Regions from separate parts of the Shinella sp. AETb1-6 genome, predicted to be linked through region 2. Evidence: riboswitches for the same ligand, from Rfam matches in the RefSeq annotation. Region 2 holds a riboswitch; the other holds the start of a gene.
What was found. Region 2 has a riboswitch for cobalamin ahead of GR158_RS07230 (ABC transporter substrate-binding protein). Riboswitches for the same ligand answer to the same signal wherever they lie in the genome.

Region 1 (14,445 bases), on a different contig from region 2:
CTTCGGCTATTTTCCCTATATCGACCGCCTGAACCTCAGGCCCGACCAGATCAAGGTCGCCTCCGACAACCGCGAGGAGCTGAACCGCGCCCAGGCGGCGCTGACGCGGGCGGCCGCAGGGGTGAATGTCTGCGTGGTCTCCGGCGGCGATCCCGGCGTGTTCGCCATGGCGGCGGCGGTCTGCGAGGCGATCGACGCGGGGCCTGAGGAATGGAAGACGGTCGACCTCGTCGTCGTGCCCGGCGTCACCGCCATGCTGGCGGTCGCCGCCCGCATCGGCGCGCCGCTCGGGCATGATTTCTGCGCGATCTCGCTGTCCGACAATCTCAAGCCCTGGGAGATCATCGAGAAGCGGCTGCGCATGGTTTGCGAGGCGGGCCTCGTCATCGCGCTCTACAATCCGATCAGCAAGGCGCGGCCCTGGCAGCTCGGCAAGGCGTTCGAGATCCTGCGCGAGACGCTGCCGGCCGAAACCCCCGTCATCTTCGGCCGCGCGGCGGGCCGTCCCGACGAGCGCATGCTGGTCATGCCGCTGGGGCAAGCCGAGGCTGATCGCGCCGACATGGCGACCTGCGTGGTCATCGGCTCGCCGGAGACGCGCGTCATCGCCCGCCCCGGCCTGCCGGACCTCGTCTACACGCCGCGCTTCCTCAGGGATGAGAGCAGATGATCGGCGAGCCGCTCCGCTTCCTCGGCCGTTCCGGCGCGGTGCCCGTCATCGGCCGCCGTCCGCTCGACGAGCACGACGGGCAGGCCGAGAATGCGCGCGGCGACGATCTTGCCGTGGGTGGCCTCGCCGCCGGAATTCTTGCTGACGATCACCTCGATCCGGTGCTCGCGAAGAAGAGCGACCTCGTCCTCCACCGCGAAGGGACCGCGGGCCAGCAGGTATTCGACCTGCGGCGCATCGAGCGGCGGGTCGACCGGATCGACGCTGCGCACGAGATAGTGGTGCTGCGGCGCGGCATCGAAGGCCTTGGCCTCCTGCCGGCCGATGGCGAGGAAGACGCGGCGCGGGTCTTTTCCGAGCGCGGCGACGGCGCCGGCCATCGTGGCGACGCGCGTCCAGCGGTCGCCGTCCGTTTCGTCCCAGCCATGCCGCTCCAGTCGCAGAAGCGGAATGCCGGTCTCACGGCTTGCGGCGCGGGCATTGGCGGAAATCTGCCGGGCGAAGGGATGTGTGGCGTCGATCAGGAGATCGATCGCCTGCGCGCCGAGATAATCGACGAGGCCGGCCACGCCGCCGAAGCCGCCGCTGCGCACCGGCACGGGCTGCGGGGCGGGATCGATCGTGCGGCCGGCAAGCGAGAGCGTCATGGCGAGGTCGTCGCGTTCCGCCAGGCGCGCGGCGAGTTCGCGGGCTTCGGCCGTTCCGCCCAGTATGAGGATGCGTTTCTTGTCCACGCCTGATCCGACCCTTTCGACGGCCGCCCCGTGGCTTTCCATCGTCGGGATCGGCGAAGATGGTCTAGCGGGTCTGGGTGACGAGGCCAAGGCCGCCATCTCCGCCGCGACCGTGGTTTTCGGCGGCGCGCGGCATCTGGAACTCGCCGGCAGCGCCATCCGTGGCGAGCGGCAGGGCTGGCTCAGTCCGTTCGAGCGTTCGGTGGAGGCGGTGCTTGCCGCCCGCGGTCGTCCGGTCGTCGTGCTCGCTTCGGGCGATCCCTTCTTCTTTGGCGTCGGCGTCACGCTGTCGCGCCGCATTGCGCGCGCGGAAATGCGGGTCTTTCCCGCGCCCTCGGCCTTCAGCCTCGCGGCCTCGCGCCTGGGCTGGGCGCTGCAGGACACGGTCTGCATTTCCCTGCACGGTCGCCCCGTCGATCTCATCCGCCCGCACCTGCATCCGGGCGCGCGCATCCTGGCGCTGACATCCGATAGCGATGGGCCGGCCGCGCTTGCCGCCCTTCTTGCCGAAAGCGGGTTCGGCGAATCGCGGCTTACGGTGCTGGAAGCGCTCGGCGGGACGCGCGAACGTGTCAGCCATCACACGGCCGGGCAGTTCGCGCTTGCGGATGCGGATATGCTCAATGTCTGCGCTGTGGAGGTCGCGGCCGCGCATGATGCGCGCATCCTGGCTTTTACGCCGGGGTTGGACGACGCGCTCTTCGAGCACGACGGGCAGATCACCAAGCATGAGATCCGGGCACTGACGCTGTCGGCGCTGGCGCCGCGCCGGGGCGAGCTCCTGTGGGATATCGGCGCGGGGTCGGGCTCGATCGGCATCGAATGGATGCTGGCCGATCCGTCGCTCAGCGCCATCGCCATCGAAGGCCATCCCGAGCGCGCTGGCCGCATCCGCCGCAATGCCGGCAAATTCGGCGTGCCGGGGCTTGCCGTCGTCGAAGGCACGGCGCCGGATGCGCTGGCCGGGCTTGCCGCGCCGGATGCCGTTTTCATCGGCGGCGGCGGCAGCGAGGCTGGCGTGATGGACGCGGCGATGGCGGGGCTCAGGCCCGGCGGCCGGCTCGTCGCCAATGCGGTGACCACGGAAATGGAGGCGGTGCTGCTGGCACATCATGCCCGGCTCGGTGGCGCGCTCATCCGCATCGATATCGCGCGCGCGTCGCCCGTCGGGCAGATGACGGGCTGGCGGCCGGCCATGCCGGTCACGCAATGGCGCTGGGTCAAACCGGCCGAACAAGTCGAGGACTAGCACATGACCGTTCACTTCATCGGCGCCGGACCGGGTGCCGCCGACCTCATCACCGTGCGCGGCCGTGACCTCATCGGCACATGCCCGGTCTGTCTCTATGCCGGCTCCATCGTCTCGCCCGAACTCCTGCAATATTGCCCGCCCGGCGCGCGCATCGTCGACACAGCGCCCATGTCGCTCGACGAGATCGAGGCGGAGTATCTCAAGGCCGCGGCGGCCGGTGAGGACGTGGCGCGGCTGCATTCCGGCGACCTGTCCGTCTGGAGCGCGGTTGCCGAGCAGATCCGCCGGCTGGAGAAGCACGGCCTCGCCTATACGATGACCCCCGGCGTGCCGTCGTTTGCGGCGGCCGCAGCCGCGCTCGGCCGCGAGCTGACCATTCCCGCCGTCGCCCAGAGCCTGGTTCTCACCCGCGTTTCGGGCCGCGCGTCGCCCATGCCGAACCGCGAGACGCTGGAGGGTTTCGGTGCGACGGGTGCGACGCTTGCCATCCACCTCGCCATCCATGCGCTCGACCAGGTGGTGACGGAACTGACGCCGCTCTACGGCGCCGATTGCCCTGTCGCGATCGTGGTCAAGGCCTCCTGGCCGGATGAGCGCGTGGTGCGCGGCACGCTCGCCGACATCGCCGTGAAGGTCGCGGAAGAGCCGATCGAGCGCACGGCGCTGATCTTCGTCGGGCGGTCGCTCGGTGCCGAGGATTTCCGCGAAAGCTCGCTCTACGACCCCGCCTACCAGCGCCGCTTCCGCGGCCGCGGCGACTGATTACTCCGCAGCTGCGGCAGCAGGGGCCGGCACGTAGTTCAGCACCGGGCCGAGCCAGCGCTCGACCTCCGTCACGGACATGTCCTTGCGGCGGGCGTAATCCTCCACCTGGTCGCGCTCCACCTTGGCGACGCCGAAATAGTAGCTTTCGGGCGAGGCGATATACAGGCCCGAAACGGAGGAGCCGGGCCACATGGCATAACTCTCCGTCAGCGCGACGCCGATCTGCTGTTCCGCATCGAGAAGACGGAACAGCGTCGTCTTCTCCGTGTGGTCCGGCTGGGCGGGATAGCCCGGCGCCGGGCGGATGCCGGCATAGGGCTCGCCGATGAGATCGGCCGGGGCGTAGGTCTCGTCCGGCGCATAGGCCCAGAGTTCCTTGCGCACGACTTCATGCATGCGCTCGGCGAAGGCTTCCGCAAAACGGTCGGCCAGCGCCTTGACGAGGATCGAGTTGTAATCGTCGTTCGCCCGCTCGAAGCGCTCGGCAATGGCGATCTCGCCGATGCCGGCCGTCACGACGAAGCCGCCGAGATAATCGGGCTTGCCGCTGTCGACGGGCGCGACGAAATCGGAGAGCGCCACGTTCGGCCGGCCGTCGCGCTTGGAGAGCTGCTGGCGCAGCGTGAAGAAGGTGGCCAGCTCCTCGTTGCGCGCCTCGTCGGTGAAGAGCCTGATATCATCGCCCACGGCCCCCGCCGGCCAGAAGCCGACGACGGCCTTCGGCGTGAACCACTTTTCCGAAATGATCTTCTCCAGCATCGCCTGCGCATCGGCAAACAGCTGGCGGGCGGCAGGCCCCTGCTTCTCGTCGTCGAGGATCTTCGGATAGACGCCCTTCAGCTCCCAGGTCTGGAAGAACGGCGTCCAGTCGATATAGCGGGCGAGGTCCGCGAGGTCCCAATCCTGCCAGACGCGGGTGCCGAGGAAGGAGGGCGTCTTCGGCTGGTAGGCCGACCAGTCGGCCTTGAACGCGTTGTCGCGCGCCTTGGCGATGGGCAGGCGCTGCTTTTCGGCCTCGCTGCGGGCATGGGCGTCGGCCACCTTGCGGTACTCCGCCTGAAGGGTCTCGACATAGCCCGGCTTCATGTCGGCGGAGAGCAGGCTGCCGACGACGCCGACGGCGCGGCTGGCATCGGTGACATAGACCGCCTGGCCGCGATCGTAGCGCGGATGGATCTTGACGGCGGTGTGCACGCGGCTCGTCGTGGCGCCACCGATGAGGAGGGGAATGTCGAAGCCTTCGCGCTCCATCTCCGCGGCGACATGCACCATCTCGTCGAGCGAGGGGGTGATGAGGCCGGAGAGGCCGATGATATCGACCTTTTCGGCTTTGGCCGTCTCAAGAATCTTCGTCGCGGGCACCATGACGCCGAGGTCGATGATCTCGTAGTTGTTGCAGGCGAGCACGACGCCGACAATGTTCTTGCCGATGTCGTGCACGTCGCCCTTGACGGTCGCCATCAGGATTTTTCCCGCAGTCTGGCGTTCGCCGCTGCCGCCGTTGGCGAGCTTTTCGGCTTCCATGTAGGGCAGGAGCACGGCGACGGCCTGCTTCATCACGCGGGCGGACTTCACGACCTGCGGCAGGAACATCTTGCCCGCGCCGAACAGGTCGCCGACCACGTTCATGCCGGCCATCAGCGGTCCTTCGATGACGTGCAGCGGGCGCTCGGCGTTCTGTCGCGCCTCTTCCGTGTCCTCTTCGACGAATTCGGTGATGCCGTTGACCAGCGCATGTTCCAGCCGCTTTTCGACCGGCCATTCGCGCCAGGCGAGATCGCGTTCCTTGGCTTCCTTGCCCGCCGCGCCCTTGAAGCGTTCGGCGATGTCGAGCAGGCGTTCGGTGGCGGTGCCGCCGGCCTTCGGCTGGCGGTTCAGCACCACGTCCTCGCAGGCCTCGCGCAGGTCCGGTTCGATCGTGTCGTAGACGGCGAGCTGGCCGGCATTCACGATGCCCATGTCCATGCCGGCCTGGATGGCGTGGTAGAGGAAGACCGCGTGCATCGCCTCACGCACCGGCTCGTTGCCGCGGAAGGAGAAGGAGAGGTTGGACACGCCGCCCGAGATATGGACATGCGGCAGCGTGCGCGTGATCTCGGCCGTCGCCTCGATGAAGTCGACACCGTAATTGTCGTGCTCCTCGATGCCCGTCGCCACGGCGAAGATGTTGGGGTCGAAGACGATATCCTCGGGTGCGAGGCCGGCAACCTCCGTCAGCAGCCTGTAGGCGCGCGTGCAGATTTCCACCTTGCGCGCCCTGGTGTCGGCCTGTCCGGTCTCGTCGAAGGCCATCACCACGACGGCCGCACCATAGGCGCGCACGAGCCTGGCGTGGTGCAGGAAGGCTTCCTCGCCTTCCTTCAGCGAGATGGAATTGACCAGCGGCTTGCCCTGCACGCATTTCAGGCCGGCCTCGATCACCTCCCATTTGGAACTGTCGATCATGACGGGCACGCGGGCGATATCCGGCTCGGCGGCGATGAGGTTGAGGTACTCCACCATCGCCCTGCCGGAATCGATCAGGCCCTCGTCCATGTTGATGTCGATGATCTGGGCGCCGTTCGCGACCTGATCGCGCGCGACATCAAGGGCGCTGGCATAGTCGCCGGCGGTGATGAGCTTGCGGAACTTGGCCGAACCCGTGACATTGGTGCGCTCGCCGACATTTACGAAGGGAATGGCGTCGGTCAGCGTGAAGGGTTCGAGACCGGACAGGCGCATATGGCGCGGGATATCGGGGATTTCGCGCGGCTTGTGGTGCGCGGCGGCGGCGGCGATGGCGCGGATATGAGCCGGCGTCGAGCCGCAGCAGCCGCCGACGATGTTGACCAGCCCGTCGCGCATGAAGTCTTCGATCTGGGCGGCCATTTCCTCCGGGCTTTCGTCATACTGGCCGAAGGCGTTGGGCAGGCCGGCATTCGGATAGGCGCAGACGAAGGTCTGCGCGACGGCGGAAATCTCGGCGAGATGGGCGCGCATGGCATTGGCACCGAGCGCGCAGTTGAGGCCGATGGAGAAGGGATCGGCATGGCGAACCGAATTCCAGAAGGCCTCCGGCGTCTGGCCGGAGAGCGTGCGGCCGGAGAGATCGGTGATCGTGCCTGATATCATGACGGGCAGGTGGATGCCCTTTTCCGCGTAGACCTCGTGCGTGGCGAAGATCGCCGCCTTGGCGTTCAGCGTGTCGAAGATCGTCTCGATCAGGATGATATCGGCGCCGCCGTCGATAAGGCCGCGCACCTGCTCGGCATAGGCGATGCGCAGGTCGTCGAAGGTCACGGCGCGATAGCCGGGATTGTTGACGTCGGGCGAGATGGAGGCGGTGCGGTTGGTCGGCCCCAGCGCGCCGGCCACGAAACGGCGCTTGCCGTCCTTCTGCTCGGCGCGCAGGCCCGCGCGGCGCGCAAGGCGGGCGCCGTCGCGGTTCAGCTCATAGACCATGTCCTCCATGCCGTAATCGGCCTGGGCGATCGTCGTGGAGGAAAACGTGTTGGTCTCGAGGATATCCGCACCGGCGAGCGCATAGCGATAATGGATGTCCTCGATGGCGCCCGGCTGGGTCAGCGTCAGCAGGTCGTTGTTGCCCTGCTGGTGGCAGGCGCAATCGCCGAAGCGCTCGCCGCGGAAATCGTCTTCCACCAGCTTCAGGGTCTGGATCTCGGTTCCCATCGCGCCGTCGAGCACGAGGATGCGTTCGCGCGCGGCGGCCTTGAGGGCGGCGAGGACCTCGCGTCCGTCGCGCGGTGGCTGTTCGGGGCCGAACAAGTCGTCCAGGTGGGAATTGGCCATGGAAGAACCCTCCGGTGCTGCATCTCGCACCGGAGATCACATAAAGATATCTTTATGTCAACATATGTTTTGTGCGCTCGCCTAGTGCAGCGGCCCGTCCGCGCCCGCCAGCGACGTGAACAGCGCCTTCAGCCGCGCGATATCAGGGTCGGGATTGTCGAGTCGTGCGAGCTTGTGCACTTCCTTCAGCGCCTCGGCGGCGAGGTCGGCGCCGCGCGGCTGCCAGAGAAGCCAGGAAATGAACACGGATTCCGGGTTGCCGGTGCCGGATGCCTGTTTTTCGGTGAGTTGAAACATGTCTTCCCCAATCGGATCATTGGGGGATGGCCGGACGCACGCTGCTTGTCGCCAATCCCTGGCATTGCAAGCGCACCCTTGGGACACCCCGCCCAGGTCGTTACAGCTATCAGGGCAGGTCTCCTGGCTTGCGGGTCGTCGCGTCTGTCTGGCCTTCCCGGTGCATGATACCAGTGGCGCGGAGCGACAGACGCTCGCCGCTTACAGTTGCGGGGGCAGCGCCGGTCTTGATGCCCAGGTCTTGATGTCCTGGGCCTCGCACCGGCTTCCCTCTTAGCCTCCGGACCGTTTTCGATTCGGAAGACCCTGATGCCGGCAACCTCGCGCCGCTTGGATATCAAGTCAATGGCAGGCGGCGCGCATTCGGGCGGGAACCTTTTTTATCCCCGTGCATTGTTTGTCCGCCTGCACCTCGCGCGGGCTCGTCTCCTGTTCAGGGTGCGCGATTCACCAAAACCGCAGATGAGGGTCCATGCTGCGCCATCCTGCCCTGTTGACAGGTTGCAAGTCTCTGTCCTTACGGCTAAAAAATGCCGTTTTCATGCACCACGCGGCGTGGATGACAAACAGCGTGTCGCTTGAGCCAAAATCGCATCTGGAGCGCCATGAGGGCGCGGTCGGGTGTCATGGCTGATCGCGACAGTAGAACGAAGCCCGCCCGCGAAAGACAATCCGGCGCAACGGCCGCTGCCGGGTGGCTCAACATGGCCGGTTCCAGAATCAGAGACATGTCCCTTCATACTACGCCGCAAGCCCCTTCGCGCGACGCCGATATCCGGCAGATCGACTATAACGACTCGATCCGCGCCACCTATCTCACGCTGGAGGAGCTCGCCGCCTGCGGCGAAGCGCTCGCCCGAGACAAGACGGCGGTGCTTCCGGGTTTCCGCCCCTTCGATTTCCGGGCACGGCACAAGGAAAACGAGAAGGAAATCTTCCGCGTCTATCAGGTCACGGCCAAGGACGTGGAGGCCGGCGCGCAGATTACGCCGGCGGCCGAGTGGCTGCTCGACAATTTCTATGTGATCGAGGAAGCGATCCAGGAAGTCCGTCGCGACTTCCCCCGCCGCTTCTACCGGCAGCTTCCCACCATGGAGATCGACGGCCAGCCCTTTCCGCGCACGCTGGCCCTGGCCTGGCTCTATGTCGCCCATACGCACAGCAGTGTCTCGCAGGAAAGCCTGACCGCCTTCGTACAGGGCTTCCAGACGGTGGATCCTTTGAAGATCGGCGAGCTCTGGGCCCTGCCGTCCTTCGTGCGCTTCGTGCTTCTGGAGAACCTGCGGCGTATTTCCAGCCGCGTCGAACGCTCGCGCAAGATGCGCCTCAAGGCCAACGACGTGGCCGACGAGCTCGTGCGCCTCAACGACGCGGAGAAGTCGATTGCGCATCTGCGCACCATCGAGAGCCTGACCGAGGACAACACCTTCGTCGTCCAGCTTCTCTACCGCCTGCGCGACGGCCTTCAGACATCGGGCGCGGTCATCCAGTGGCTGGAACGCAAGATCGAAAGCCGCGGCAGCGATCTGGAAGAGCTGATCGTGGCGGAAAACAACCGCCTGTCTTCCGGCAACGTGACGATGAGTTCGCTCATCAAGGGCCTGCGTACGATAGATGACGCGGAATGGCCGGTCTGGTTCGAGAGCGTCAGCCGCCTCGACGAGGCGCTGCGTCAGCGGTCGGACTACAGCGATCTGGATTTCGGCTCGCGCAACAAATACCGCAACACGATCGAGCGTTTCGCCCGCCGCTCCGGCAAGAGCGAGCTGGAGGTCACCGAAATCGCGCTCGCCATGACCGAGGAAGACGCCGCGGAAAATGCCGGCGATCCCGATTATCGCGCCAATGTCGGCGCGTTCCTCGTGGGCAAGAAGCGCAAGCTGCTCGAAAAGCGCATCGGCTACCATCCCTCGGTCGTCCAGCGCGTCGTTCGCATGACGCGCAAGCTCGACTGGCTCGCCATTGCCGGTCCCAACATCATCCTCACCCTGCTGGCGATGATTGCGGTCTACTACTTCCTCGACCAGCTCGATATTCCCAACGGCGCCTGGCTGATCATGCTCGTGCTGTTCGCGCTGCCGGCCTCGGAAGGCGCGACGGGTCTGTTCAACACGCTCGTGACCTTCTTCGTCACGCCGTCACGGCTGGTCGGCTACGAGTTCAAGGACGGCATCCCCGAGGATGCGCGCACGCTGCTCGTCGTGCCCTGCCTCATCTCGAAACGCGACCATGTCGATGAACTGGTGCGTAATCTCGAGGTCCACTATCTCGCCAACCCGCGCGGCGAGATCTATTTCGCGCTTCTCAGCGATTGGGCCGACAGCCAGAGCGAGGAAACGCCTGCCGATCTCGACGTTCTCGAATATGCCAAGCGCGAGATCGCCGAACTGTCCGCGCGCTACGCCTTTGACGGGCGCACGCGCTTCTACCTGCTGCACCGCCGCCGCCTCTACAATCCGTCGGAAGGCGCGTGGATGGGCTGGGAGCGCAAGCGCGGCAAGCTGCACGAGCTGAACCTGCTGCTGCGCGGCGATGGCGACACGACCTTCCTGCCCGGCGCCAATGTCGTGCCGTCGGACGTCAAATACGTCATGACGCTCGATTCCGACACGCGCCTGATGCGCGATGCCGTGACCAAGCTCGTCGGCAAGATGCACCATCCGATCAACCGCCCCGTCATCGACGAGGCGACCGGCGAGATCACCGCCGGCTACTCGATCCTCCAGCCACGCGTGACGCCCTCGCTGACGACTGGCAAGGAAGCCTCGACCTTCCAGCGCATCTTCTCCGCCGACCGCGGCGTCGACCCCTACGTCTTCACCGTTTCCGATGTCTACCAGGACCTCGCGGGCGAGGGCACGTTCACCGGCAAGGGGCTCTACCACGTCGATGCCTTCGAGGCCGCCGTGAAGGGCCGCATCGAGGAAAACTCGGTGCTCAGCCACGACCTGCTCGAAGGCTCGCTGTCGCACTGTGCGCTGGTGACCGATGTGGAGCTCGTCGAGGACTTCCCGACCCGCTACGGCGTGGAGACCTCGCGCCAGCATCGCTGGGCCCGCGGCGACTGGCAGCTCCTGCCCTATCTTTTCGGGCCGTCGAGCGGCATTTCCATGCTCGGCCGCTGGAAGATGTACGATAACCTCAGGCGCAGCCTCATCCCCATCGCCTGGCTCGTCGCCTCCGTGATGGGCTGGTACTATATGGAGCCGCGCCAGGCGCTGATCTGGCAGCTGGTGCTGATCTTCCTGCTGTTCGTGGCGCCGACGCTCTCGCTCATTTCCGGCCTCATGCCGCGCAGCAGCGATATCGTGGCGCGCGCCCATGTGCATCGCGTGTTCTCCGACATCCGCGCGGCCAACGCGCAGGTCGCCCTGCGCATCGCCTTCATCGCGCATTCCGCAGCACTGATGGGCGACGCCATCGTTCGCTCGCTCTACCGCACCTTCGTCAGCCGCAAGATGATGCTGGAATGGCGCACCGCCGCCCAGGCCGACAGCGCGGCGCGCGGCGGCATCCTCGCCCATTACAAGGCGATGTGGCAGGCCCCGGCACTGGCGGTCGCTTCCGTCGCCCTTGCCGCGATCTCGAAGACCGGCCTTCCTTTCATCGGCGTGCCCTTCGCGATCGTCTGGATGCTGTCACCGATGATCGCCTGGTCCGTCAGCCAGACGGCGGAGACGGAAGACCAGCTCGTCGTGTCCGATCACGTCGCCAACGAGCTGCGCAAGATCGCGCGGCGCACCTGGCGCTATTTCGAGACCTTCGTCACCGCCGAGCAGCACTTCCTGCCGCCGGACAATTTCCAGGAGACGCCCAATCCGGTTCTGGCCGAGCGCACCTCGCCCACCAATATCGGCGTCTATCTCCTGTCGGTGGTTTCGGCGCGCGATTTCGGCTGGATCAGCTTCGAGGAAACCGTGCGCCGGATGGAGCAGACCATCGCCACCATCGACGGCATGCCGAAATACCGCGGCCATCTGTTCAACTGGTATCGCACCAACACGCTCGAAACGCTCGGCCCGCGTTATGTCTCGGCGGTCGACAGCGGCAACCTGGCCGGCCATCTCATCGCCGTGTCCTCCATGTGCCGCGAATGGGCGGAGGCGCCCTCGGCGCATCTGCAGGGAAGCCTCGACGGCATCGGCGACGTGGCCGCCATCCTCTCGGAAGCGCTCAAGCAGCTGCCCGACGACCGCAAGACGGTGCGTCCGCTGCGCCGCCTGGTCGAGGAGCGCATCGCCGGCTTTCACAACGCGCTCGCCGCCGTCAAGCGCGAGCACGAATTCGCCTCCATCCGCGTCATCAACCTTGCGGTGCTGGCGCGCGACATCAACAAGCTCATCGTGAACCTCGATCATGAGGTGAAGTCGCCGCAGAGCGGCGAGGTGGTGCATTGGGCGGGCGCGCTGGTGGCGACCTGCGAAGCGCATATCGCCGACAGCGTCTTCGATCTCGGCAGCATCGAACAGCTGCGCATGCGGCTCGTCGTGCTGCGTGACCGGGCGCGCGACATCGCGTTCTCCATGGATTTCGGCTTCCTGTTCCGCCCGGAACGGCGTCTCCTGTCCATCGGCTACCGCGTCGAGACCAACGAACTGGACGAGGCCTGCTACGATCTTCTGGCCTCGGAAGCGCGCCTGACCAGCCTGTTTGCCATTGCCAAGGGCGACCTGCCCACCGAGCACTGGTACAAGCTTGGCCGTCCGGTCGTGCCGATCGGATCGCGCGGCGCGCTGATCTCCTGGTCGGGCTCGATGTTCGAATATCTGATGCCGCCGCTCGTCATGCAGGAGCGCCAGGGCGGCATTCTCAACCAAACGAACAATCTCGTCGTGGTCGAGCAGATGAACCACGGCCGCCGGCTGGGCACGCCCTGGGGCATTTCGGAAGCGGCTTTCAACGCCCGCGACCACGAGTTGACCTACCAGTACACCAATTTCGGCGTGCCGACGCTCGGCCTCAAGCGCGGGCTCGGCCAGAACGCCGTCATCGCGCCCTATGCCTCGCTGCTGGCGGCGCAATATGCGCCGAAGGAAGCGCTCGACAATCTGGAGCGGCTGCGCAAGCTCGGCGCGCTCGGCGTCTACGGCTTCCACGATGCCGTCGACTTCACGCCGACGCGCGTGCCGGAGGGCAAGACCTGCGCGGTGGTGCGCAATTACATGGCCCACCACCACGGCATGTCGATCGCCGCCGTCGCCAACGTCGTCTTCAACGGCGCGCTGCGCGAACGTTTCCATGCCGATCCGGTGATCGAGGCGGCCGAGCTTCTGCTGCAGGAAAAGGCGCCGCGCGACATTCCCGTCATCAACGCCAAGCGCGAGCCGGAAACCGTCGGCAGCACGCAGGCCGACCTGCTTCGCCCGGAAATCCGAATCTTCAAGGACCCGATCAGCCGCGAGCGCGAGACGGTCTTCCTGTCGAACGGCCATTATTCGGTGATGCTGACGGCGACCGGTGCCGGCTATTCGCGCTGGAACGGCCAGTCCGTCACACGCTGGAAACCCGACCCGACGGAGGATCGCTGGGGCTCCTTCCTGTTCCTGCGCGATACCGCGACGAACGAGTGGTGGTCCGCCACCGCCGAGCCGAAGCGCGCCGAGGGCGAGGAAACGAAGACCCAGTTCGGCGACGACAAGGCGGAGTTCCTGAAGACCGTCGGCACGCTGACCAGCGAGGTCGAGGTCATCGTCGCCACCGAGCACGATGCCGAAGGCCGTCGCCTGACGCTCGTCAATACGGGCACGGAGGACCGCTTCATCGAGGTGACGTCCTATCTGGAGCCGGTCATCACGACTGACGATACCGACAATGCGCATCCGCTCTTCTCGAAGATGTTCATCCGCACCGACATCGACGAGCGCGGCGACGTGATCCGCGCGGAGCGCCAGAAGCGTCATCCCAACGAACCCGACATGGCGATCGCCCATCTGATCGTCGACAATGCCGGCCCCGCGCGCCGCACCGAGGTCGAGACGGATCGCCGCCGTTTCATCGGCCGTGGTCGCTCGCTCGCGACGGCGGCGGCCTTCGATGCCGGCGCGCAGCTCTCCGGCACGGATGGTTTCACGCTCGATCCGATCCTGGCGTTGCGCCGTGTCGTGCGCGTTCCCGCCGGCAAGAAGGTCAAGGTCATCTTCTGGACCATTGCCGCGCCGACCCGCGCGGATGTGGATGCGGCCATCGACCGCTATCGCCATCCGGACAGTTTCAACCATGAGATGATCCATGCCTGGACGCGCTCACAGGTGCATATGCGCCACGTCGGCGTGACCTCGCAGGAGGCGGCGAGCTTCCAGATGCTCGGCCGCTACCTCACCTATCCGGATCTGCACCTGCGCGCCGACACCGGCACGATCCAGACCGGCCTGACGTCCCAGTCGGCGCTCTGGCCCATGGCGATCTCGGGCGATTTCCCGATCTTCGTGCTGCGCATCAACGACGAGATCGATCTCGATGTCGCCCGCGAGGCGTTGCGGGCGCAGGAATATCTGCGCCACCGCGGCGTCACCGCAGACCTCGTCATCCTCAACGAGCGCGCCGCATCCTACGCGCAGGACATGCAGCACACGCTCGACCAGATGTGCGAGAACCTGCGGATGCGTGGCCAGTCGGACGGCGTGCGCCAGCATATCTTCACGGTCCGCCGCGACCTGATGAATGTGACGACCTGGCAGGCCCTGCTGGCGGCGGCGCGCGCCGTCTTCCACGCCCGCAACGGCTCGCTGGCCGACCAGATCGCCCGCACCGTCTCGCTCTACTCCTCGCCGCCGCGCGGCGAGGACGAGGCGAAGTCAGAGACGCTTTCGGCCAAGGCCTTGCCGACACCGGCAATCGCTGCCGCTCCGGTGGCGATCGACGGAAACGGCCTGTCCTTCTGGAACGGGTTCGGCGGCTTCAATGCCGACCGCCGCGAATATGCCGTGCGCCTGCGCGGC
Region 2 (14,445 bases):
GCTTTTTTCGCCTCGCTGTTCTCACGCATGCGCTTTTCGAAGGGCGCCTCGCCGACGGTGGAAGGCAGTGCCACGGCGCCGTGCATCTTCACGACACTGCCGTTCGACGTCAGCGGCTTGATGTCCCGGCGCACGGTTTCGAGCGAAACGCCGAGCTTGCTGGCGAGTTCGGCAATCGTCACGGTGCCGTCCTGCTGGAGAAGGCGAAGAATGTCGCTGTGGCGCTTGGAAGGGTTCATGGCAGTCATTCCGCGGTGCTTTCCTGCTTCCATAATCCGTTCGGTGCACGCTGACAAGAAAAGCCGCATGAACGGTCACAAAAACAGAAAAAGCCACACCCCCAAGCAGTGGCGCCATCGCCTCACAGGCGAAGTTGAGCATCCTTCCATATCCGGAAGCCGCCCGCGAAGGCACGCGTATTGTCGCCGCGCACGCTGTTGCCAGGCAGGTCGGAGAGATGTGCGACATTGCCGCCGCCGATGACGATGTAATCCGGCAGCAGGGCGGCATTCAGGCATTCCGTCACCGCGGCGACGGCCTTGCGCCATTTCTTCTTTCCGCGTTTCTCCAGGGCGGGCTCGCCGACATAATCCTCGAAGCTCCCGCCTTTCCGGAAGGGAAGGTGGCCCACCTCCAGGGGATGACAGACATTGTCGAGGATCATGGCCGTGCCAAGCCCCGTGCCGAGACCGAGGAAGAGCATGCGCCCGCCCTCATAGCTGCCGATCGCCTGCATGAGGGCGTCGTTGACAACCTTGACGGGCTTGCCGAAATGATCCGCAAAATCGTAGCCGACCCATCCGCTCGCGAGATGGGCGGGATCCCGCGACGGTTTGTTTTCCCTGACGGGACCGGGATAGCCGATGGAGATGACGTCATAGGACCAGCCCCTGGCAAGGTCGCGGACCGCGTCGACCATCTGTGCCGCAGACATCGCAGGACCGGATTCCACCCGTCGTTCCTCGACATGCGTGCTCGTCATGATCTTTACATGCGAGCCGCCGACATCGATCGACAGAACGACCGGATCGGCCGGTGAGGCGTCATCCTCTCGTGTCGTCATGGCGGCCCTCCTCACTGTCAGGGGCAAGCATAGCGTACCAACCGCCGGGCGGACCGAAACCGTTCGAGGCCTCCGGCGGACCCCATGTGCCGGGATCGTAACCATGGAGTGGCGACGGGTTTTCGAGAACGCGCTCGACGATGCGCCAGGCGATCTCGCTTGCATCCTGGCGCGTGAACAGCTGGGCATTGCCATTCATGGCATCGCCGATCAGGCGCTCATAGGGTGTCATGTCGCCCGTATCGTCATCGACCGCCAGGAGTTCGACAGGCTCGCCGACCATGGCGTCGCCGGCCGCCTTGCGTCGTGCACCCAGTGCGACCGCGACCTGCGGCGAGATGCGGAACCGCAGATAGTTGGCGTCTTCGCGACGGATCGTGTCGAAGACATCGATGGGCGGTCGTTTCAGCCGCACCACGACCTCCGTCATATGGACAGGGAGGTTCTTGCCGGCGCGGATGTGGAACGGCACGTCCTTCCAGCGCCAGGTATCGACGTGGAAGCGCACCGCCGCGAAGGTCTCGACGGTCGAGCCCGGCCGCACGCCGGGTTCGTCGAGATATCCCTTGAACTGTCCACGAACCACATCGGAGGGCTTGAGCGTGCGCACGGCCTTCAACACCTGCACCTTTTCATCGATCAGGTCATCGACCGTGCGGCCGGCCGGCGGTTCCATCGCCAGCAGCAGCAGGACGTTGAGCAGGTGGTTCTGGATCACGTCCCGCAGGCATCCGACCTCGTCGTAGAACTTGCCCCGGCCTTCCACGCCGAAATCTTCCGCCATGGTGATCTCGACGCTTTCGACGTGATCGCGGTTCCAGATCGGCTCCAGGAAGGAATTGGCGAAGCGGAAATAGAGCAGGTTCTGGATCGCCTCCTTGCCGAGATAGTGGTCGATGCGGAAGATCGATTTCTCCGCGAAGGCCGTATGCAGGATGGCGTTGAGCTGCCGGGCGGACTGGAGATCGCGGCCGAACGGCTTTTCCACCATCAACCGTCCGCCCTTTGCGAGGTTCGAATGCTGCAGGCCCTGTACCACCGGTTCGAACATGCTGGGCGGCACGGCGAGGTAAAACAGGGGCCTGCGGGCGCCGCCAAGCGCAGTCTTCAGCGTTTCGAAGGTGCCGGGCTCGCGGTAGTCGCCACTGGCATAGTTCATGAGGCCGGCCAATCGGGCAAAGACGGCCTCGTCGATTGTGCCGAGGGCCGTGATGATACCGTCCCGGGCGCGTTCGACCAGCTTTTCGCGCGGCCAGTCGTCATAGGCGATGCCGATGATCGGCTCGGCAAGCGTCCCGCGCGCCACCATGCGGTACAGCGCGGGAAAGATCTTCTTGTGCGCGAGGTCTCCCGTTGCGCCGAAGAGCACAAGGGCATCCGAACGGTTGGTCGTCATGAAAGCCTCCCTGGACGGATATCACTCCGCCTTCTTCTCGACATGGCCGCCAAAGGCAAAGCGCATGGCCGACAGCAGCTTGTCGGCGAAGGCCGATTCACCCTGCGACGTGAAGCGGTCGAAGAGGGCCGAGGAAAGAACGGGGGCGGGCACGCCGGTGTCGATCGCAGCCTTCAACGTCCATCGTCCCTCGCCGGAATCCGAGACGCGCCCGCCATAGCCCGCAAGCGTCTGGTCGTTCTTGAGAACGCCTGCCGTCAGGTCGAGCAGCCAGGAGCCGATGACGCTGCCGTGCCGCCACACTTCCGTTACCGCAGCCAGATCGATGTCGAAGCGGTAGTATTCCGGGTTCTTCAGCGGGCTCGTCTCCGCATCGGTGGTGCGCGGTCTATTGCCGGCATTGGCTGCCTTGAGGATGTTCAGGCCCTCGGCATAGGCGGCCATCATGCCGTACTCGATGCCGTTGTGCACCATCTTGACGAAGTGCCCCGCACCGCTCGGGCCGCAATGGAGATAGCCGAAAGGGGCGGTGCCATGTTCGGCGGACGGCACCGCGCCCTTGTCCGCGCCGGGCGCGAGCGTGGCGAAGATGGGGTCGAGGTGGCGTACCGCCGCCTCGGGACCGCCGATCATCAGGCAATAGCCGCGCTCCAGCCCCCAGACGCCGCCGCTCGTCCCGACATCGACGAAGCTGATGCCGCGGCCGGAAAGCTCTGCGGCCAGATCCACGGCATCCTGATAATGCGAATTGCCGCCGTCGATGATGATGTCACCCGGCTGCATCTCTGCGGCAACCTCTTTGGCGACCTTGCCGGTGATGGCCGCGGGCAACATCAGCCAGAGGCAGGCGGGTTTGGCGAGCCGCGCGACGAGATCCTCGAGAGACGTCGCGCCGGTCGCGCCTTCGGCAACGAGCGCCGCCACGGCATCGGGATTGATATCGTAGACCACGCAGTCATGGCCGTCCTTGATCAGGCGTCGCACCATGTTGGCGCCCATGCGCCCCAAACCCATCATACCGATCTGCATTGCTAAGTCCTTTTTTGAAAGAATGGTTTGGCATGGTCGAACCGCTATTCCGGCGCGACGATCACGCCGAAATTGCGGCCTTCCCAGTGCTGCGCGTCAAGCCAGAAAAACGTGAATTCGACACCCTGGCCGACGCTCAGATGCGACACGGGAATGTCAACGACATGGACGCCGAAGGCATTTTCGCGCGTGGTGCTTTCCTCGACAGTCATCCAGGCGTCGGCACTCCAGCGAACGGTCGCGGCAGCCAGAAGCTCGAGCCGCAGCATCTTGCCTTCCGCGAGTGTGCGGATCCTGTTGTTGAAGCGCCATGAGCGGAACGGTGCGGTGGTCCGGTTCTTGATATAGCGCGCCGGGCCCTGCGGCGGCATGTCGAAGACATGGCCGTCGCGCAGCGAGCGCAGCAGCTTGACATATTCCGCATGCGCCCAGACCAGCGGCATGGCGCTGCCGGACGGGCGGCCGTGCAGCAGTTCCCGCTCCGGCATGTCGGCGCCGTCCCACACCTGTTCGGGCAGCAATCCGCCGGGCCCGGCGGAGGCGGCAAAGGTGCCGAGAAGATCGAACGCGGCCTGCCGTCGGCCGGCGGCGAGTTCGTAATGCGCGCGCTCGCCGGTCAGCAGGGGCCAGGGTCGTCCCTGGCCCGTTCCATCGAAGGGGCCGCCATTGGGGTGTTCGCCATAGCCGTCATCGGTGTAGCGATACCAGACCGGCCCCTGCGGCAGGTCGGCGCGCAGCGATGCGTCGATGACCTTGACCGTATCGACGATGCGGGGATCGTCGGGCGCGCGCAGGCCGAAGCGCACCAGCGCCAGCGCATCCGGGCTGACGATGAGGTCGGGCCGCCGGTCGGCGTCGTCGGGCGGGCGGTTCTTGATGGGAACAAAACCGTCGCGGGGAGAGGCCGCGCCGGAAAGATCGCTCGGAGCGATGCGCACATAATAGCCGGATACGCCGAGCGCCGCGCACGTATCCGTTCCGCTGGCATAGGTCCATTTCTCGACCTGGTCGTTCCAGCAGTCCGCGGTCTCACGAGCGAAGTGCGCTGCCTCCCGCCTGTCGCACGCGTCGAGGACATCGGCGGCCGCAAGCAGGGCGGCGATTTCGACGGCCAGCGTGAAGGGGGAGTACCCGCTGTCCTCCTCCCAGCGGTCCTCGCCGGTGACGGGGCCGTTTTTCACGAGATAGGCTGTGGCGCGCTCCACCATGGGCAGGTAGGCGAGGAGCATTTCGCCCGAAAGCGCGCCCGCGCGATGCAGCGCATCGGCCAGCAGCAGCGGAAAGCCGCATTCGTCCATCTGGATGCCGTTCCAGTAGGCCGTGCCATCGAGCCAGACATTCTGCGGCCAGTGGCCGTCGGCCTCCTGAATGGTGCGGAGATAGGCTAGAATTTCCAGTGCATCGTCGACCAGACCGACGGCAAGAAAACCGCCGGCCGTTTCGACGAGATCGCGCGGCCAGACGAGATGATAGCCGCCGAGGTCGTCGTCGCCCTTGTTGAAGCCCCAGGGGATGGAGAGACTGGCGATGGCGGGCCCGGGAAAGCTCGATGAGCGGTGCGTGCCCAGCACGGCCGTACTGGTGCGGTAGAGGTTGGGGCCCTTGTGACCGGGCTGGTCGAGGGGCAGAAGGTCCTTCTGCCAGTCGTGCCATCCGGCGACATAGGTGCGTGCTGCGCTGTCGAAGCCCGCATTGAGACTGGCAAGGGCGTTGTAGCCTGCTTCATCGGCACTCGGTCCGAAGGAGAGTGCAAGGAGGGCGAGGTCCTGCGTCGGGGTAAAGCCGATTTCGCCCGTCAGCGCGACATTGCCATCCGGAGCGCTGGTATATTGGGTGTCGAGCCTGCCCGAAGCCGTCAGGGCGCGCCAGCCGTCCGACACGCCGACATAACCCGCGGACGCCTCCCTCCAGGGCAGCGAGGAGGCGAGTGCCAGGAACTCCCCGCGCCCGCTGGCAAAGAGCATCGTTACACCCTTGTATTCGCCGATCCATGCGGAATTGCCCATCCCGGCATTGACGAGGTGGGGCGCAAGCAGGGCGTAAACATGATAGTCCGAGGCAGCGCCGGAAAGCGCGGTGAACCGGATGTCCTGCAGGACCGTCGGCCGCAGGGGATCGGCGAGAATGCGCTTCTCGATCCGGTAGGCGCCGTCGAGGGCGGTGTTGGTGAGGTGGAAGGCCGGAACGCCGTCCGCAAACCAGGCGACATCATGTGCCGCGTGGCGCTTCTCTTCGGAAAAGTAACCGTCGTCACGCGTCACCATCAGGCCGAGATCGCGTGTGCAGGCGTGATCGAGGCGCGGATGGTAGACCTCGTTCAGGATGCCGTGGCTGATGGTGAACCAGGTGCGTGAGGCCGCGGTCAATGCCGTTCCCACTCCACTCTTGGCGCTGGATGTCCACCGGGCATCAATTCCCGGCGCACCGGGGGCGGGATTATGGCTGGCGGCTATGTCCACGTTCTGCTCCACACGCGGCGGCTGATGCTATCCCTAATGTAGGGTATTGCAACTGCTTGGCCAGAGGGCGCGGCGCGACAGGACGGTGCGCCATTCGGTCGCGCTCAGGACCGGCGGCAGGTCAGAATGAAGCGGCGATACACGAAGGTTCGAAGCCGGTTGCGCAGATTGGCGTTCCGGCGCTGTGCCCGCGCGATCGGTCCGTGCGAATGCAGAGCGATGTCGCGGAAGCCGGCGGATGCCAGCAAGGGCTCGATCGTGGCGGGCCGCAGTCCTGCGCCGAAGGGCAGGGCGTTCATGATAGCCGCATGGCGCTCGCTCATGGCGCCGTCGTAATTGGTATCGGGTCCGATGATGCGGTCTATGAGCGAGATCAGCAGGCCGGCCACGCGCCCGGTGAATTTCGGCGTGGCCCAGTCGCCGTCGAAGACGAGCAGCCGCCCCCCTGGACACAGGAGGCGGAACCATTCGCGGAAGGTTTCTTCCGGCCGTGTCAGCGTCCAGACGAGGTGCCGGCAGATGATGGCGTCATAGGACTGATCGGGTTCAAGGGTGTTTTCGGCATCCGCCAGCAGGAAGCGAAGCCTGGTCTTGCCTGCATGCTTGGCGCGCGCGACCGCCAGCATGGCCTCGGAGAAGTCGAGGGCGGTGACGTCGTGGCCGAGGTCATGGATCAGGCGCGTCACCTCGCCGGTGCCGCAGGCAAGCTCGAGAACGCGTTTCGGCGCCGGCCCCAGCAGGTCCCGGATCGGCCGTTGCCAGGCGTCGGCCTCAGGCCCGGCGGGAATCCTGTGACCGAAGGCGAGATCGAACGTCCTGGATCGTCTCGACCAATAGTCCCGTATTTCTTCCTTGAGATCGAAGTTCCGGCCGTCCATCCGTCAGCCCATCGCGTACTGGATATTGTAGCGGCCGTGCACGGCGGAGCGCTCGATATGCGCACGCACGCCGAACACCCGGGCGATAAGGTGCTCGGTCAGCACCTCCTGCGGGGCGCCGGCGGCCACGACCTTGCCGTTCTGAAGGACGGCGAGACTGTCGCAGAACATCGCCGCGAGATTGAGATCATGCAGGGCGATGATCGACGTGACGCCGAGCCGGGTGACGAGCGACAGGATTTCCAGCTGGTGCTGGATGTCGAGGTGGTTGGTCGGCTCGTCGAGCAGAAGTTCGCTCGGCGTCTGTGCCAGTGCCCGCGCGATGTGCACCCGCTGACGTTCGCCGCCCGAAAGCGTGTGCCAGAACTGGTCCGCCCTATGGGCCATGTCCACCCGCGCCAGCGCGTCTTCGACGGCGAGGTCGTCATCCACGCCCCAGGGTGACAGAAGGCCGCGATGCGGCGTTCGCCCGAGCTGGACGACGTCGCGCACCGTCAGCTGGGTATCGGTCGTCGCCTGCTGTTCCACGAAGGCGATGCGACGCGCGAGATTTGCGCGCGGGATGGCGGCGATATCCTGTTCGGCAAGGCGTATGATGCCGCTGTCGACTTTGCGCAGTCGGCAGATCAGCCTGAGCAGGCTGGATTTTCCCGAACCGTTCGGTCCCAGAAGGCCGAGCACCTTGCCCTGCTCGACCGCCAGCGTGATGCCGTCGACGACGATGGTCTTGCCGGCGGCATAGGCGACGTTTTCGACGGCGATACTCACACGCTTCTCCGGGCACGAAAGAGGATGATGGCGAAGGCCGGCGCGCCGAACAGCGCGGTGACAACGCCGATGGGCAGGATCTGCTGCGGGATGATGATGCGCGAGACGATGTCGGCGAAAACCATGAAGATCGCTCCGCCCAGCGCCGTTGCCGGCAGGAGACGGTGGTGCGAAGGGCCGACGATGAAGCGCGCGGCATGCGGGATGACGAGCCCGACGAAACCGATGGAGCCGACCATGCTGACGACGGCGGCCGTCATCAGCGCGGTGATGCCGAACAATACGACCTGAACGCGCCGCACGGCGATGCCGAGTGCGGCGGCGGCATCCGTGCCGAAGGCGAAGGCATCCAGCGCGCGGGCGTGGAACAGGCAGGCGAGATATCCGGCAATGGCGACCGGTACGGAGAGATAGACGTCGGACCAGCGTACGCCGCTCATCGAGCCGAGCAGCCAGAACAGCACGCCACGCGCCTGCTCGGCATTGGCGGATGTGGTGACGATATAGGAGGTGAGTGCGTTGAAGAGTTGGGAGCCGGCGACACCGCACAGAATGATGCGCTCGCTCGAGCGGCCGGCACCGGCCGCAAGGACACCAACGAGCAGGAAGGCGACGATCGCGCCGATGAAGGCGCCGCCCGAAAGGGTCAGCGCGCCGTAGCCGAGGCCGAGGATCATGACGCAGACAGCGCCCGTCGAGGCGCCCGCCGAGATGCCGAGCACATAGGGTTCGGCAAGCGGATTGCGCAGCATTGCCTGGAGCACGACGCCGCACAAGGCAAGCGACGCGCCGGTGCTTGCGGCAACGAGCGCGCGGCTGAGCCGGTAATCCCAGACGATACCCTGATGAATGCGGTTGAGTTCGAAGGACGTGCCGAAGATCCGGTTCGACACCGCTCTGGCCGTCGTGGACAGGGGAATGGCGATCTCGCCGATCGCGACGGCGAGGCTGATCATGATCGCGAGCAGGACGACGGCGACAACGGTGAGCGCTACAAGCGCCCACCAGCGATGTTGCCTGGATACGGCAGCCCTCACTGCGACAGGCCGAAGGACTTGATGCCGGCCGCCAGCGTCTCGATACCGTCGATCGTACGGATCGTCGGGTTCATCGACTGGGCATCCATCATGACGAAGCGCTTGTTCTTCACCGCATCGAGTTCCTTGGTGACAGGGTCGTTCTCAAGGAAGTCGATCTTCGTCTGCGGGTCGTCGGCCGCATAGCGGCGGCGATCCATCGTTGCGAGCACGATGACGGCGGGATTTGCCTGGGAGATGGTTTCCCAGCCCACCAGCGGCCATTCCTCTTCGGTGGTGACGACGTTCTTCGCGCCGATCGTCTTGAGAATATAGGCCGGTGCGCTGTTCTTGCCGGCGATGAAGGCGTCCCCGCTCACCTCCTTGCTGGAGAACCAGAACACGACGGGAAGGTTTTTGCCGGCGGCGCCCTCGATGGAGGCGACGGCGTCGGCCTCGCGCTTCTTCAGGTCGGCGATCAGGGCGTCGCCACGCTCCTTGATGTCGAAGATTTCGGAGAGTTCGGCGATTTCCTGATAGATCAGGTCCATCGTGAACAACTCCTTGCGAACGCCGTCGCCGCCGTCGGTGTTGATCTTGGCGACGCAATCGGCCGGCGCGATGTAAGTGTTGATGCCGAGATCGGCGAATTGTTCGCGCTTGCCGACCGCGCCCTGCACGCCGACATGCCATTCGAATTCGGCGGCTACCAGATCCGGTTCCTCGCCGACGACGGATTCGAAGCTCGGATCGTTGTCGGCAAGCCGCTTGATCTTGCCGTTGGCTTCGGCATAGGCGGGCAAAACCGGGCCGACCCACACGGCGGTGCCGGCAATCTTGTCGGCGAGGCCGAGCGAGAACAGGACCTCGGTCATGCCCTGGCCGATCGAGACGATCTTTTCGGGGGCTTTGGTGAAGGTGACCTGCTGGCCGCAATTGTTGATGGTGAGCGGATATTGGGTGGCGGCGAAGCCGGTACCGGCTAGGGCGGTCAGGCCGACGGCGAACGAAACGGTGGCGATGATCTGGCGCATGGAAACCTCGATTCCGGGAGAAGGCGAGCGCTGCGAAGCGCAGCGGGCGACGTGAGTGTCAGCTCGCGCGGAAAGCCCAATCGAGGCGGATGGATGCCGTCATACGGAGAAGGTTCAGGTCAGACATACTGCTCCTTTCCAGGCATCCCCGCCCGGTTGATTGGATCGTGTTCGACGGCAGGTCTCCTGGCTCACGGATGTCTGTCGCTCATCTGCCTTCCCGCGATGTTTCGCAGTGGCATGGCCCTTAAGGCCCGGGGATGGTCGACAATCCGCTTACAGTTGCGGGGGCAGCCACGGTCTTGGTCCCTTTTGGGTCGTCCGCACCGTGTTCCCTATTAATCCCTTCGGAGTCGTCTTCCGGGAACCGTCGCATTCCCCTTATGATGCGCCCATACCCGCGTCAAGGCGCAGATGCTCGCTTGCAAAAGACACTGCCGCGTCTTCGTCGAAAACGGGACGTATGCAGGCCGCGATGGATGGCTTCGCCTGCTGCGCGAGCGTGCGTCGCATCGGCATCTTGCCCTTCAAGGCGATGCCATGCCATTAGAATAGCTTGATTTCTGGAGACGAATACATGGCGGAAAGCACGGTGCTCGGGCGAGCGTGGAAATGTCTGGTAGTGGCGGCGTCCTTGTTCATGGCGAGCGCCGCCAGTGCCACGCCCGTTCTCGTCGTCGATCCCGATAGCCATCAGGTGCTGTACGAGGAGGATGCCGGCGTGCCGTGGTATCCGGCGTCGACGACCAAGCTGATGTCGGCCTTCGTGACGTTCGAAGCGCTGAAGGCGGGCGAGGTGACGCTGACGACGCCCGTGACCATGACGCGCAACGCGACCAAGCAGGCGTTCCTCGAATCCGGGCTGACCTTCGGCCGGGCGATGACGCTCGAGGATGCGCTTTTCGCCATGATCACCGCCTCTGCCAACGACGTCGCTGTCGCCGTCGCCGAGACGGTCGCGCCCAACGAGGCCGCCTTCGTCAAGCGCATGAATGACGCGGCGGCGCGTCTGGGGTTGACCGGCACCCATTTCGCCAACCCGAACGGTCTGTTCGACAAGACCAACTATACGACTGCACGGGACCTCGCGATCCTCGGCATGGAAGTGGATCGGCAGTTTCCCGAATACCGACGCTTCTTCCTCGCGTCGTCGGTCACCATCGACGGCAAGGAGATCAAGTCCAACAATCTGCTGCTGACCCGCTATCCGGGCACGACGGGGATGAAGACGGGCTTCCTGTGCGCATCCGGCCGCAATATCGTCGGGCTCGCCGCGCGAAACGGCAAGCGGGTGATGGTGGTCATTCTGGGGGCGACGACAGAGCGTGAGCGCAACGAACGCTCCGCCCAATACATGACCCAGGCCTTCGAGGGGCGGCTTTCCGGCGGGACACGCGTAGAGGACCTGGCGAACCGCAAGGATGTCGCCCCGCAGGACATGCGCGTTCGCCTCTGCACCGATCAGAGCGCAGCCTACGAGGCAAGCCGCGACGCGCTCTACCCGATGGGGCTGCCCGGCCACGAGAGTTATCTGCAGGGCGAGACGAAAGGCGAGGTTCACACCATCAGCACATGGGCGGACGATACGGCCGTGGATGTGCCGATACCGGCACGCCGGCCGTCCTAAAGCATTTCCGGTGAACTCTGGTTCACCGGAAATGCTTTAGGTTTTGTTTTACCGCATTATCCGACGCCAAAGCGAATTCGCTTCGGCTGGAAATGCTCTAGTCCGGCGTCATGATGGCTCGGAGGCGCGCTCCAGCGTCTTCAGCATCGTCCGTTCCGCCAGGTTGAGGTAGGCATCGAGCTGCGCGGCGGCCTCTTCGCGCTTGTTCTGTTCAAGCAGCGTCGCGATCTCGCCGTTCATGTCCACGAAGGGCGCGTGCAGGTGCGCCGGGTCTTTCAGCAGCCCGAAACAGAGCCGCAATTCCGCTGATATGCGCTCGTAGAATTCGCTGATGCGCGTGCTGTCCGCGAGATCGATGATGGCGGCGTGGAAGGTCATATTCGCGCTGCCGACGCCCGTCCAGTCACCGGCGTCGCGCCGCTCGCGTCCTTCGGCGACCGCATCGCGCATCGCCCCGATGGCCGCATGCTGATGCCAGGCCTGGCGCAGGGCAGCACATTCCAGCATGCGCCGCACGCGGTATATGTCGATGACGGAGGCCATGGTCGGGACCGCGACGAAGACGCCGCGGTTGGCCTCGTGGCGCAGAAGGCCGTCCTTGGTCAGCAGGCGGAACGCCTCGCGCAGCGAATTGCGCGATACGTCGAAGCGCTCGCTGAATGCTGCCTCGGACAGGCGCTGGCCGGGCGAAAGCTCTCCGGCGATCAGCAGTGCGCGAATACGCCGCGCCAGGCGGTCGGCAAGCGGCAGGCCCGGTCCATCCTCTGTCATTGCGTGTTTCCTCGCCCCATCATGTCGCTCTTCACTAAGGATTGATTGTTGAACAATATTGATGTTTTTGTTCTTTCATGTAAAGTCTCCATATCTGAAAGATACCCATGGAGGGAACATGACGGCGATGGATCTCAACAGCGATCTCGGCGAGGGCTACGGCGCTTGGCGCATGGGTGACGACGCTGCGATGCTTGCCATCGTCTCCTCCGCCAATATCGCCTGCGGGTTCCACGCGGGCGATCCCGCCGGCATCTATCGCACGGTGAAGGCTGCCGCCGCGAATGGTGCGGTGGTCGGCGCCCATGTTTCCTACCCTGATCGCGTCGGATTCGGACGGCGCGATCTCGATATCACCACGGAAGACCTGGCCGCCGACGTCATCTACCAGATCGGCGCGCTGAAGGGCATCGCGGCGGCGGCGGGGACGACGGTCCGCTATGTGAAGCCGCACGGAGCGCTTTACAATCGCATTGCCTACGATGCCGGGCAGGGGCAGGCGGTGATCGATGGCATTCTTGCGGTCGATCCCTCGCTCATCCTGATGGGGCTCGCCAATGCCCCGATCCTTGATCTCGCCCGACGCGCGGGCCTTTCCGTCGTTGCCGAGGCCTTTGCCGACCGAGCCTATACGCCGAAGGGCGAACTGGTCTCGCGTCGCGAAGCCGGCTCGGTTCTGCATGATGAGACCGTCATCGCAAACCGGATGGTGCAGCTTGCCCGCGGCGGAACGCTTCAGGCCATCGACGGCAGCACGATCCAGATCGAGGCGCAGTCGATCTGCGTGCACGGCGACAGCCCGGGCGCCGTTGCCATCGCGCGTGAGATCCGGCGTCGTTTCGAGGCGGAAGGCATTGCCATCCGTTCCTTTGCCGAACCGGCCTGAACGTCGTCCTCGCCGGGACTGTCCTGAAACATCGCCTTCGCGAGGCTCCGATGCGCGTTCTCCCCGTCAGCCTGACCACGGTTCTCGTCGAACTTGCCGATCTCGACGAGACGCTCGCACTCTTCGCGGCATTGCAGGCTGAGCCGATCGACGGCGTCGAGGAGATGGTGCCGGCCGCCCGTACGCTGATGATCCGTTTCCGGCCCGAGGTGATTTCTCCGGCGGCGCTTGCCGAACAGGTCGGCCGGCGCGATCTGTCGGCCCGCATCGAACCGTCCCGGCATCTGGTCGAGATCCCTGTGCACTATGATGGCGAAGACCTTGCCGATGTCGCGGAACTGACGGGTCTCAGCGTCGCGGAGGTCATCCGCCGGCACACCGGGAGCGAGTTCACCGTCGCCTTCTGCGGTTTCGCGCCGGGATTCGGCTATCTGGTCGGCGGCGATCCGGCGCTGCATGTGCCGCGCCGCAAGAGCCCGCGCACCCGCGTTCCCGCCGGTTCCGTCGCGATTGCCGGCGCTTTCAGCGGCGTCTATCCGCAGGAGAGCCCGGGCGGCTGGCAGATCATCGGCAAGACACCCGTCAGAATGTGGGACATCGATCGCGAACCGGGTGCTCTGTTGCAGCCCGGATACCGCGTCCGGTTCCGCGATATGGATGCGGCCGGCGGGTCCATCGATGTTCCCGGACCGCTCCCGCGCCCCGTACCGGTTGGACGCACCGAGGGGCCGCAGTTCAGCGTGCTGGCCGCGCCGATCCCTGCTGTTTTCCAGGACCTCGGCCGCTTCGGCCAGACGGGGCAGGGCGTGTCTGCCTCCGGCGCGCTGGACCGTTCGGCCTTCAACGCCGTCAATCGCGTGGTTGGCAATCCCGTGAACACGCCGGCACTGGAACTCACGCTCGGCGGCTTCAGTTTCGCCTGTAATGCGCGAGCGGTGATCGCGTTCGCCGGCGCAACCGTATCGGTGACCGTACGCGATCATGCGGGTATGAGCCGGGAGTGCCAAACCTATGCACCGATCGCGCTGGAGCCCGGCGATATCGTGACCATCGGTCATCCGCGCAGGGGCATGCGTACCTACCTGGCGGTCAGGGGCGGTTTCGAGGTGGCGCCGGTGCTGGGCAGTGCTGCGACCGATACGCTCGCCGCGGTTGGACCTCCCGTTGTCATGGCCGGCTCCGTGCTGGCGCTGAAGCAGGAGACAGCGGGGCTTTCGAGCGTCGCGCTCGACGAGACTGCCGCCTTCGATCTGCCGGGTGCCGATGATGTCGTCACGCTCGATGTCGTGCTTGGGCCACGCACCGACTGGTTCACCCAACAGGGGTTGGAAACGCTGACGAACCAGCTCTGGCAGGTCACCCCGCAATCCAACCGCATCGGTATCCGCCTGGCCGGCGACGTGCCGCTGGAACGCAGGGATAGCGCCGAGCTGCCGAGCGAAGGCACGGCGACCGGTGCGATCCAGGTTCCGCATAGCGGCCAGCCGGTGCTGTTTCTCGCCGACCATCCGCTGACGG

Region 1: another riboswitch for cobalamin. It lies ahead of GR158_RS16255 (hypothetical protein); the one in region 2 lies ahead of GR158_RS07230 (ABC transporter substrate-binding protein).

What each region holds. Positions count from the first base shown of each region.
Region 1 is NZ_WUMM01000008.1:209,816-224,260, forward strand. Features, by position in the region: gene GR158_RS16230 (precorrin-3B C(17)-methyltransferase) at 1-670, shown strand, start outside; gene GR158_RS16235 (cobalt-precorrin-6A reductase) at 634-1,404, opposite strand; gene cbiE (precorrin-6y C5,15-methyltransferase (decarboxylating) subunit CbiE) at 1,388-2,653, shown strand; gene cobM (precorrin-4 C(11)-methyltransferase) at 2,657-3,418, shown strand; gene metH (methionine synthase) at 3,419-7,210, opposite strand; gene GR158_RS16255 (hypothetical protein) at 7,292-7,507, opposite strand; cobalamin riboswitch at 7,603-7,831, opposite strand; gene GR158_RS16260 (GH36-type glycosyl hydrolase domain-containing protein) at 8,236-14,445, shown strand, end outside.
Region 2 is NZ_WUMM01000003.1:330,025-344,469, forward strand. Features, by position in the region: gene GR158_RS07190 (DeoR/GlpR family DNA-binding transcription regulator) at 1-239, opposite strand, end outside; gene GR158_RS07195 (ROK family protein) at 362-1,063, opposite strand; gene zwf (glucose-6-phosphate dehydrogenase) at 1,044-2,459, opposite strand; gene gnd (phosphogluconate dehydrogenase (NAD(+)-dependent, decarboxylating)) at 2,481-3,488, opposite strand; gene GR158_RS07210 (glucan 1,4-alpha-glucosidase) at 3,533-5,941, opposite strand; gene GR158_RS07215 (class I SAM-dependent methyltransferase) at 6,052-6,825, opposite strand; gene GR158_RS07220 (ABC transporter ATP-binding protein) at 6,829-7,593, opposite strand; gene GR158_RS07225 (iron ABC transporter permease) at 7,590-8,630, opposite strand; gene GR158_RS07230 (ABC transporter substrate-binding protein) at 8,627-9,643, opposite strand; cobalamin riboswitch at 9,802-10,030, opposite strand; gene GR158_RS07235 (D-alanyl-D-alanine carboxypeptidase family protein) at 10,221-11,270, shown strand; gene GR158_RS07240 (GntR family transcriptional regulator) at 11,379-12,041, opposite strand; gene GR158_RS07245 (LamB/YcsF family protein) at 12,160-12,927, shown strand; gene GR158_RS07250 (5-oxoprolinase/urea amidolyase family protein) at 12,978-14,445, shown strand, end outside.